DNA from 2 places in the Streptomyces sp. NPDC093568 genome. Region 2 is predicted to be linked to the other one. Evidence: riboswitches for the same ligand, from Rfam matches in the RefSeq annotation. Region 2 holds a riboswitch; the other holds the start of a gene.
The links. Region 2 has a riboswitch for cobalamin ahead of ACIRD7_RS17895 (ribonucleoside-diphosphate reductase subunit alpha). Riboswitches for the same ligand answer to the same signal wherever they lie in the genome.
Positions count from the first base shown of each region.

Region 1: another riboswitch for cobalamin. It lies ahead of metE (5-methyltetrahydropteroyltriglutamate--homocysteine S-methyltransferase); the one in region 2 lies ahead of ACIRD7_RS17895 (ribonucleoside-diphosphate reductase subunit alpha).

Region 1 covers NZ_JBIWJD010000001.1:682,505-687,794, reverse strand. Annotated here, with positions in the region: gene aceB (malate synthase A) at 1-1,014, shown strand, start outside; gene ACIRD7_RS02875 (3-hydroxybutyryl-CoA dehydrogenase) at 1,035-1,901, shown strand; cobalamin riboswitch at 1,899-2,123, shown strand; gene metE (5-methyltetrahydropteroyltriglutamate--homocysteine S-methyltransferase) at 2,279-4,597, shown strand; gene ACIRD7_RS02865 (methylmalonyl-CoA mutase family protein) at 4,722-5,290, shown strand, end outside.
Region 2 covers NZ_JBIWJD010000004.1:92,673-97,962, reverse strand. Annotated here, with positions in the region: gene ACIRD7_RS17905 (ATP-binding protein) at 1-1,056, opposite strand, end outside; gene ACIRD7_RS17900 (GNAT family N-acetyltransferase) at 1,229-1,735, shown strand; cobalamin riboswitch at 1,771-1,928, shown strand; gene ACIRD7_RS17895 (ribonucleoside-diphosphate reductase subunit alpha) at 2,052-4,409, shown strand; gene ACIRD7_RS17890 (ribonucleotide-diphosphate reductase subunit beta) at 4,409-5,290, shown strand, end outside.

The DNA.
Region 1 (5,290 bases), on a different contig from region 2:
TACTTCTTCCACTGCGCGCGGCGTCAGATCGACGCCGGACGCGGGCCCTACTTCTATCTGCCGAAGCTGGAGAACCGGTACGAGGCCCGGCTCTGGAACGACGTCTTCGTCCTCGCCCAGGAGCTGCTGGACATCCCACGCGGCACGATCCGGGCCACCGTCCTCATCGAGACGATCACCGCCGCGTTCGAGATGGAGGAGATCCTGTACGAGCTGCGGGAGCACGGCTCCGGGCTCAACGCGGGCCGCTGGGACTACCTGTTCAGCCTGATCAAGACCTTCGGCCACCGCACCGACTTCCTGCTCCCCGACCGGGCGCGGGTCACGATGACGGCTCCCTTCATGCGGGCGTACACCGAACTGCTCGTGCGCACCTGCCACCGCCGCGGCGCCCACGCGATCGGCGGCATGGCCGCGCAGGTGCCGGGCCGGGACCCGGCCGCCAACGAGGCCGCGCGGGCCAAGGTCCGGCTGGACAAGGAGCGGGAGGCGGAGGACGGCTTCGACGGTTCCTGGGTGGCCCACCCGGGGCTCGTGCCCGTGTGCCGTGAGGTGTTCGACGATGTCCTCGGCGAACGGCCGCATCAGCTCGACCGTACCCGCGACGACGTGGATGTCACGGCCGCCGACCTGCTGTCGGTGCGCCGGATGGGCGGACCGCCCTCCCCGGAGGGCGTGCGCTCCAACGTCGCCGTCGCGCTGCGCTACTTCGCCGCCTGGCTGCGCGGTCAGGGCGCGGTGGCACTGGACGGCCTGATGGAGGACGCGGCCACCGCCGAGATCGCGCGGGTGCAGATCTGGCAGTGGCTGCGGCACCGGGTGGTCGAGCGGGAGACGGTGCTGCGGCTGCTCGACGACCAGGTCGCGGCGCTGGGCGCGGAGTACCCGTGGGCGCCGGTCGACGAGATCCGCGCGCTGTTCGAACGGACGGCGCTGGCGGGCGAGTTGCCGCAGTTCTTCACGCCGGACGCCTACACCCGGCACCTCGTCCGGCGGACGGCGGCCGGAGCATGAACGGAGGCATGAACGGGGGCATCAGCGGAGGCATTGCGCGCGTCGGCGTCGTCGGCGGCGGGCAGATGGGGGCGGGGATCGCGCAGGTGTGTGCGCGGGCCGGACTCGACACCGTGGTCTGCGAGGTGGACGCCCTCGCGGCCCGCGCCGCGCGCGAGCGGGTGGCGGCGTCGCTCGACCGTGCCGTACGGCGCGGCGGGCTGGCGGCGGCCGAGGCGCGGGAGGCCCTGGACCGGCTGGCGTTCACCGGCAGCCTCGACGACCTGGCCGACCGGCAGCTCGTCGTCGAGGCCGTCGTGGAGAACCCGGACGCCAAGACCGAGGTGTTCGCCGCGCTCGACAAGATCGTCGAGGATCCGGCGGCCCTACTGGCCACCAACACCTCCTCCCTGCCGGTCATGCGGCTCGGCATGGCCACGAGCCGCGCGGACCGGGTCGTGGGCCTGCACTTCTTCCAGCCCGTTCCGGTCCTGCCGCTGGTGGAGGTCGTGACCTCCCTGCACACGTCGGCGGCGACGCTCGCCGCGGTCGAGGACTTCGCGGCCGGTGCGCTCGGCAAGACCGTGATCCGCTCCCGGGACCGGGCGGGCTTCGTCGTCAACGCGCTGCTCGTCCCGTATCTGCTGTCCGCGATCCGGATGGCGGAGTCCGGCTTCGCCACGGCCGCCGACATCGACGCCGGCATGGAACTGGGCTGCGCCCACCCCATGGGCCCGCTCAGGCTCGCGGATCTGATCGGTCTGGACACCGTCGACGCGATCGCCGAGTCGCTCTACGACGAGTTCAAGGAACCCCTCTACGCCCCTCCCCCGCTGCTGCGGCGGATGGTGGAGGCGGGGCTGCTGGGCCGCAAGACCGGCCAGGGGTTCCACCGGTACGGCGGGTAGGCTGGCCGTGCAGCTGGTTCGCCCCGTCAGCCGGACGGGATGCGTCGCAAGAGGGAACCCGGTGGGAATCCGGGACTGCCCCGCAGCGGTGAGCGGGAACGACCGCCGTCATACGCACTGGGTCCGACGTACCGGGCCTGGGAAGCGACGGCCAGTAGGTGTCCTCACGACGTGAGGACGTGCCCGCGAGTCCGAAGACCTGCCATCTGCCCGTGTGCGGACCACTCCGCGCGCGGACATCCCGGTGACCTCGTGGGCGGGTCGGCGTACACAACCGAACGGACGGCCGTGCGGCCCCCGTTGTCCGGTTCGTCACCCCTTCGCGCTCGCGTCCCGTCCCCGGGATCTCAGGGATTCATCTCGCGAAGGAGATCTCCGTGACCACCGAGTCCGCAGCCGCGGCAGCACGGGCCACCGTGTACGGCTACCCCCGCCAGGGCCCCGACCGGGAGCTGAAGAAGGCGATCGAGGGCTACTGGAAGGGCCGCGTCACCGCCCACGCCCTGCGCTCCACCGCCGCCGGACTGCGCCGCGGCAACTGGCGCCGGCTCGCCGACGCCGGCATCCACGAGGTGCCGACCGGCGACTTCTCGTACTACGACCACGTCCTGGACACCACGGTCGCCGTCGGCGCGATTCCCGAGCGCCACCGCGCGGCCGTGGCGGCCGACGCCCTGGACGGTTACTTCGCCATGGCCCGCGGCACCCAGGACGTCGCGCCACTGGAGATGACCAAGTGGTTCGACACCAACTACCACTATCTGGTCCCCGAGTTGGGCCCGGACACCTGCTTCGCGGCCGACTCGACCAAGCAGGTCGCCGAGCTGAAGGAGGCCCTGACGCTGGGTCTGACCGCCCGGCCCGTCCTGGTCGGCCCGATCACCTACCTCCTGCTCGCCAAGCCCGCACCCGATGTCGCCGCGGACTTCGAGCCGCTCACCCTCCTGGACCGGCTGCTCCCGGTGTACGCGGAGATCCTCGCCGACCTGCGCGCGGCGGGCGCCGAATGGGTCCAGCTGGACGAGCCCGCCCTCGTCCAGGACCGCACCCCGGCCGAGCTGAACGCCGCCGCGCGCGCCTACCGTGCGCTCGGCGCCCGCACCGACCGGCCGAAGCTGCTGGTCGCCTCGTACTTCGACCGGCTCGGCGAGGCACTGCCGGTGCTGGCCAAGGCACCGGTCGAAGGGCTCGCGCTGGACTTCACCGGGCCCGCGGCCGGCAACCTGGAGGCGCTCGCAGCGGCCGGCGGGCTGCCCGGCAAGCGACTGGTGGCGGGGGTCGTCAACGGCCGCAACATCTGGGTCAACGATCTGACGGCGTCGCTCGCCACGCTCGGCACCCTGCTGGGCCTGGCGGACCGGGTGGACGTGGCCGCGTCCTGCTCGTTGCTCCACGTGCCCCTCGACGCGTCCGCCGAGCGGGACATCGAGCCGCAGCTCCTGCGCTGGCTGGCCTTCGCCCGGCAGAAGACCGCCGAGATCGTCACCCTCGCCAAGGGTCTGGCCAAGGGTACCGGCGCGATCACGGCCGAACTCGCCGCCAACCGCGCCGACCTCGCCTCCCGGGCCGGCTCCCCGATCACCCGCGACCCGGCCGTCCGCTCCCGCACGGCGGCGGTCACGGAGGCGGACGCCCGGCGCGCTCAGTCGTACGCCGAGCGGGCCGCCGCCCAACGCGCCCAGCTGAACCTGCCGTTGCTGCCGACCACCACGATCGGCTCCTTCCCGCAGACCGGCGAGCTGCGCACCGCGCGCGCCGACCTGCGCGCGGGCCGGATCGACGCCGCCGCCTACGAAGAGCGCGTCAAGGCGGAGATCCAGGAGGTCGTCGCCTTCCAGGAGAAGACCGGCATCGACGTCCTGGTGCACGGCGAGCCGGAGCGCGACGACATGGTGCAGTACTTCGCCGAGCGGCTCACCGGCTACCTCGCCACGCGGCACGGCTGGGTCCAGTCCTACGGCACCCGCTACGTCCGCCCGCCGATCCTGGCCGGCGACATCTCGCGGCCCGAGCCGATGACGGTGCGCTGGACGACGTACGCCCAGTCCCTCACCTCGCGCCCGGTCAAGGGCATGCTCACCGGCCCGGTCACCATGCTCGCCTGGTCCTTCGTCCGCGACGACCAGTCGCTCGGCGAGACGGCCCGCCAGGTCGCCCTCGCCCTGCGTGACGAGGTGGGTGACCTGGAGGCGGCCGGCGCCTCGGTCATCCAGGTCGACGAGCCGGCCCTCCGGGAGACGCTGCCGCTGCGCGCCGGCGACCACGCCGCGTACCTGGCGTGGGCGACGGAGGCGTTCCGGCTGAGCACCGGCGGGGTGCGGCCGGACACGCAGATCCACACGCACATGTGCTACGCCGAGTTCGGGGACATCGTCGGGGCGATCGACGACCTCGACGCCGACGTCATCAGCCTGGAGGCGGCCCGCTCCCACATGCGGGTCGCCCGCGAGCTCGCCGCGCACGGCTATCCCCGCGAGGCCGGTCCGGGTGTCTACGACATCCACTCCCCGCGCGTGCCGAGCGCCGAGGAAGCGGCGGAGCTGCTGCGCATCGGTCTCAGGGCCGTCCCCGCCGAACGGCTGTGGGTCAACCCCGACTGCGGCCTGAAGACCCGCGGCTGGCCGGAGACCCGCGCAGCGCTGGAGAACCTGGTGGCGGCGGCCCGTACGGTACGGGGTGAACCGTCCCCGTCCTGACCCGTCGGACGGGCCCCGGCGCACCCGTGCCGGGGCCCGGAGACCCAGGTCACAGGGTGGAAGAGGGCAAGGTCACAGCCGTGCCCTCTGCTGCTCCTTTGACGATCTGACCTAGCATCCGAGCATGACGGTCCTGCCTGACGACGGGCTCTCGCTGGCCGCCGAGTTCCCTGACGCAACCCATGAGCAGTGGCAACACCTGGTGGAAGGTGTGCTGCGCAAGGCGGGTAAGGACGTCTCGGGCACGGCCGCGGAAGACGCCCTGTCCACCGCCCTGGAGGACGGGTTGCGCACCCGCCCTCTGTACACCGCGCGCGACTCCGCGCCCGAAACCGGTCTGCCCGGGTTCGCCCCGTTCGTTCGGGGTGGCCGCGCCGAGGGCAACACGGCGGGCGGCTGGGATGTACGCCAGCGGCACACGGCGCTCACGGACGGTGTGGTCCTCGGTGACCTGGAGAACGGCGTCACCTCGCTCTGGCTGGTCCTCGGCGAGGGCGGCGTCCCGGTGTCCGACCTGGGCCGCGCCCTCGACGGCGTCTACCTCGACCTGGCCCCCGTCGTCCTCGACGCGGGCACCGACGTGGAGCCGGCCGCGCGTGAGCTGCTGCGGCTCTACGAGGAGCGGGGCGTCGCCAAGGAGGCGGCGCGCGGCAACCTCGGCGCGGACCCGCTCGGCCTTGAGGCCCGTACCGG
Region 2 (5,290 bases):
CTCCGCCGTCTCCACGATCCAGTCCACGCGGCGCTCGTCCGTGTCCGGCACCCGTGCCTGCACGAAGCGCAGGGCCTCCTCCTCGCTGAGCGGTTCGAGTTCCACGATCGCCGCCGGGGTGCTCTCCAGCGGGCTGTGCGGGCGGGAGGCGATGACGAGGGGCAGCTTCTCCTCGTAGGCGCGCTCGATGGCCCGCCGGATGATGTTGTCCCGGTTCTGGCCGTCGCCGAGGAGTGCCTCTTCCAGTCCGTCGGCGATGACGACCGGCTTGTCGTCGGCGAGCAGTTGCTGCCAGACCCGATCGGTCTTGCCGCGCGCGAGGATGCCCCGGGGCGCCTCTTCGGTGAAACGCTGCTTGGCCATGCGCTCGAAGTTCAGGTCGGTGCCGCCGTTCGCGTCCCGCAGCCGGATCGGCACGGGTACGGCGTTCTGCTCGGCCAGCAGTTCGGTGAGCCGTACGAGGACGGCGGTCTTGCCCACGCCGACTCCGCCGACCAGCAGATAGGGGCGGCGTGTCTCGCGCTCGCGCAACCGTTCGGCGATGACCCGGACGATCTCCTCCCGGCCCACGATCTCCGCGGTGTCCGGGCCGGCGGTGAGCACCAGTCCGTGGGGGTCGTCCCGCGCCTTCGCCAGATAGCGCCGCTTGGTCCACCGGTACCACCAGAACAGGAAGAGCGTGGCGGCGATCGACGCGGCGAGCACCGGGCCGACGAAGCGCAGGACGGTTTCGAATCCCTCGTTGCCCTGCCGCCACTTCTCGAAGCCGGTCGTGCGGCTCGAGATCAAGATGTACAGGCCCTCCACGATCCAGGCGAGCAACGCGAGGGCGGCCACCGTCCAGACGACCCTGGTGACGTTGGTGTACGTGAACCACCGGCGCCACTTCTTGGAGTGGGTGCTGCCGCGGCGGGCCTCCAGACGGATCGTCAGCCTGTGCCAGTGCCCCACCATTCCCTGCCTGGCCCAGCTGCCCGCCCGCCGCGGAGCGAGCGTCGCCATCGGCGCGTTCCGCGGCCGCTTCTTGCCCGGCGGGCGACGGACGACCGACGTCATGCTGCGCCTCCTTCCGAGAAGAGCTCGAAACTTCCTGGAGGGCTCGAAACGGAGGGGCCGCGGGCTCCGACGCCTATCTCCATGGAAGCACTCCAGGAACGCCCCGCAACCCGGCGGCCCTCGGCGAGAAAACCCGGGCTCGCCGTCCTGCCCGTCCGGCAGACTCGGCCCTATGGACATCGTGATCCGGCCCGTGGAACCCGCCGAGTACGACACCCTCGGTGAGCTCACCGCCCAGGCCTACCTCCAGGACGGCCTCCTCGACTTCGGCGAGAGTGACGAATACCTCGGGGAACTGAGGGACGTGGCCAAGCGGGCTCTCGCCGCCGAGGTGTTGGTGGCCGTCCAGGACGGCCGGCTGCTGGGCGGGGTGACCTTCGTGCCGGCCGGCGGGCCCATGGCCGACATCGCCCGTCCCGGAGAGGCGGAGATCCGGATGCTCGCCGTCGACCGGGCGGCCCGCGGCCGCGGCGCCGGCGAGGCCCTCGTGCGGGCCTGCGTCGACCGGGCACGGGCCGCGGAGGGCTGTGTGCGGATCGTCCTGTCGACCCAGCGCACCATGCACGGCGCCCACCGCATCTACGAACGGCTGGGCTTCGTCCGCACACCCGAGCGGGACTGGAACCCCGTCCCGCACCTCGACGACATCACTCTTCTCACCTATGAGTTGACGCTCTGAAACCACCCCGACACAACATCTGGGGGTGGCGTGGCGGGTGAGCACAAGATGTATGCTCGTCCTCGCTGTCGCCGCAGGGGAATCCGGTGCGAATCCGGAACTGTCCCGCAACGGTGTACTTGTGCATGTCTGTTCTCTCAGACGCCCCGCACAGGAGTCAGTCCGAGGACCTGCCGACAGCGCGCCCGGCCACCCGGCCGGTGCGCACTGACGTCCGGGCCTCGTGGAATGGGCCGGTGGACGCGACGCCGCGTGCGCTCGTGTGCTGCCCCCTGCCCTCCGCAAGGCCCCCGTGCCGAGCGAGGGAGAGCCCCACGTGACCATCGCGCCAGCAGATCCGGCCTCAGCCGCCTCAGTCGTCCCGACCGACGAGGACGCCCCGGGAACCGCCTTGTTGCGGACCCTCACCGAGCTGACCGCCGATCTCCCCGACGCCGACCCCGGCCGGGTCGCCGCCGCCGCGCTGCGCGGCCGGTCCGCCCGTGCGGACGAGGCGGAGCTGCGCGAGCTGGCCACCGAGGCGGCGGCCGGTCTCATCTCCGAGGACCCCGCCTACTCCAGGCTGGCCGCCCGGCTGCTGACCGTCTCCATCGCCGCCGAGGCCGCCTCGCAGGGCGTGACGTCCTTCACCGAGTCGGTCGCCGTCGGCCACCGCGAGGGCCTCATCGCCGACCGCACCGCCGAGTTCGCGCGTCTCCACGCGGCCCGCCTCGACGCCCTGGTCGACCCGGCCGCCGACGACCGCTTCGGCTACTTCGGCCTGCGCACCCTGCACAGCCGCTATCTGCTCCGGCACCCCATCACCCGCAAGGTCATCGAGACGCCCCAGCACTTCATGCTGCGCGTCGCGGCCGGTCTCGCCGAGGACGACACCTCGCGGGCGGTCGACGAAGTCGCCGCGCTCTACGGGCTCATGAGCCGCCTCGACTACCTGCCGTCCTCCCCGACGCTGTTCAACTCCGGCACCCGGCACCCCCAGATGTCGTCCTGCTACCTCCTCGACTCCCCACTCGACGAACTGGACTCCATCTACGACCGCTACCACCAGGTCGCCCGCCTCTCGAAGCACGCCGGCGGCATCGGCATCGCCTACTCCCGCGTCCGCAGCCGCGGTTCGCTGATCCGCGGCACCAACGGCCACTCCAACGGCATCGTCCCGTTCCTGAAGACGCTCGACGCCTCCGTCGCCGCCGTGAACCAGGGCGGCCGGCGCAAGGGTGCCGCCGCGGTCTACCTGGAGACCTGGCACTCCGACATCGAGGAGTTCCTGGAACTGCGCGACAACACCGGTGAGGACGCCCGGCGTACGCACAACCTGAACCTCGCGCACTGGATCCCGGACGAGTTCATGCGCCGGGTCAACGCCGACGAGCCGTGGAGCCTGTTCTCCCCCGCCGACGTGCCCGAACTGGTCGACCTGTGGGGCGAGGAGTTCGACGCGGCCTACCGCAAGGCGGAGGCGGCGGGACTCGCGCGCAAGACCATCGCGGCCCGTGAGCTGTACGGCCGCATGATGCGCACCCTGGCGCAGACCGGCAACGGCTGGATGACCTTCAAGGACGCCGCCAACCGCACCGCCAACCAGACGGCGCTGCCGGGCCATGTCGTCCACTCCTCCAACCTCTGCACGGAGATCCTGGAGGTCACCGACGACGGGGAGACGGCGGTCTGCAACCTCGGGTCCGTCAACCTCGGTGCTTTCGTGGACGACGGCGACATCGACTGGGAGCGCCTCGACGCCACCGTCCGCACCGCCGTCACCTTCCTCGACCGCGTCGTCGACATCAACTTCTACCCGACCGAGCAGGCGGGCCGCTCGAACGCCAAGTGGCGCCCGGTGGGCCTTGGCGCGATGGGCCTGCAGGACGTCTTCTTCAAGCTGCGGCTGCCCTTCGACTCAGCGGAGGCCCGCGCCCTGTCCACCCGCATCGCCGAGCGCATCATGCTCGCCGCGTACGAGGCCTCCGCCGACCTCGCCGAGCGCAGCGGCCCGCTGCCGGCCTGGGAGAAGACCCGTACGGCCCAGGGCGTGCTGCACCCCGACCACTACGGCGTCGAGCTGACCTGGCCGGAGCGATGGGCGGCCCTGCGCGAGCGGATCGCGGCGGTCGGCCTGCGCAACAGCCTCCTCCTGGCCATCGCCCCCACCGCCACGATCGCGTCCATCGCCGGTGTCTACGAGTGCATCGAGCCGCAGGTCTCCAACCTGTTCAAGCGCGAGACGCTGTCCGGCGAGTTCCTCCAGGTCAACTCCTACCTGGTCAACGACCTCAAGGAGCTCGGCGTCTGGGACGCCCGCACCCGGGAGGCGCTGCGCGACTCGGGCGGCTCGGTGCAGGACTTCGCCTGGATCCCGGCGGACGTACGGGCGTTGTACCGCACGGCGTGGGAGATCCCGCAGCGGGGACTCATCGACATGGCCGCGGCACGCACCCCGTTCCTCGACCAGTCCCAGTCCCTGAACCTCTTCCTGGAGACGCCGACCATCGGCAAGCTCTCCTCGATGTACGCGTATGCCTGGAAGTCGGGCCTGAAGACGACGTACTACCTGCGCTCGCGCCCAGCGACCCGCATCGCCCGCGCGGCACAAGCATCCGTCCCCGTGCAGGCGACCTCCGAAGAGGCCATCGCCTGCTCCCTGGAAAACCCCGAGTCCTGCGAGGCCTGCCAGTAATGTCCCACCGTGCTCAGAACCTGCTCGACCCCGGCTTCGAGCTGACTCTGCGTCCCATGCGCTACCCCGACTTCTACGAGCGCTACCGGGACGCCATCAAGAACACCTGGACCGTCGAGGAGGTCGACCTCCACTCCGACGTCGCGGACCTGGCGAAGCTCAGCCCCGCCGAGCAGCACCTGATCGGGCGGCTGGTCGCGTTCTTCGCGACGGGCGACTCGATCGTGGCGAACAACCTGGTGCTGACGCTGTACAAGCACATCAACTCCCCCGAGGCGCGGCTCTACCTGAGCCGGCAGCTCTTCGAGGAGGCCGTGCACGTCCAGTTCTATCTGACGCTGCTGGACACTTACCTGCCCGACCCGGAGGACCGGGCGGCGGCCTTCGACGCCGTCGAGAACATCCCCTCGATCCGCGAGAAGGCGGAGTTCTGCTTCAAGTGGATCAACGAGGTAGAGAAGCTGGACCGGCTGGAGACCCAGGCCGACCGGCGTCGCTTCCTGCTCAACCTCATCTGCTTCGCCGCCTGCATCGAGGGCCTGTTCTTCTACGGCGCCTTCGCCTACGTCTACTGGTTCCGCAGCCGGGGCCTGCTGCACGGCCTCGCGACCGGCACCAACTGGGTGTTCCGCGACGAGACGATGCACATGTCCTTCGCGTTCGACGTGGTCGACACGGTCCGCAAGGAGGAGCCGGAGCTCTTCGACGACCAGCTACAGCAGCAGGTCACCGACATGCTGAGGGAGGCCGTCGAGGCCGAGCTGCAGTTCGCGCGCGACCTGTGTGGTGACGGCCTCCCGGGCATGAACACCGACTCGATGCGGCAGTACCTGGAGTGTGTCGCCGATCAGCGGCTGAGCCGCCTCGGCTTCGCTCCGGTG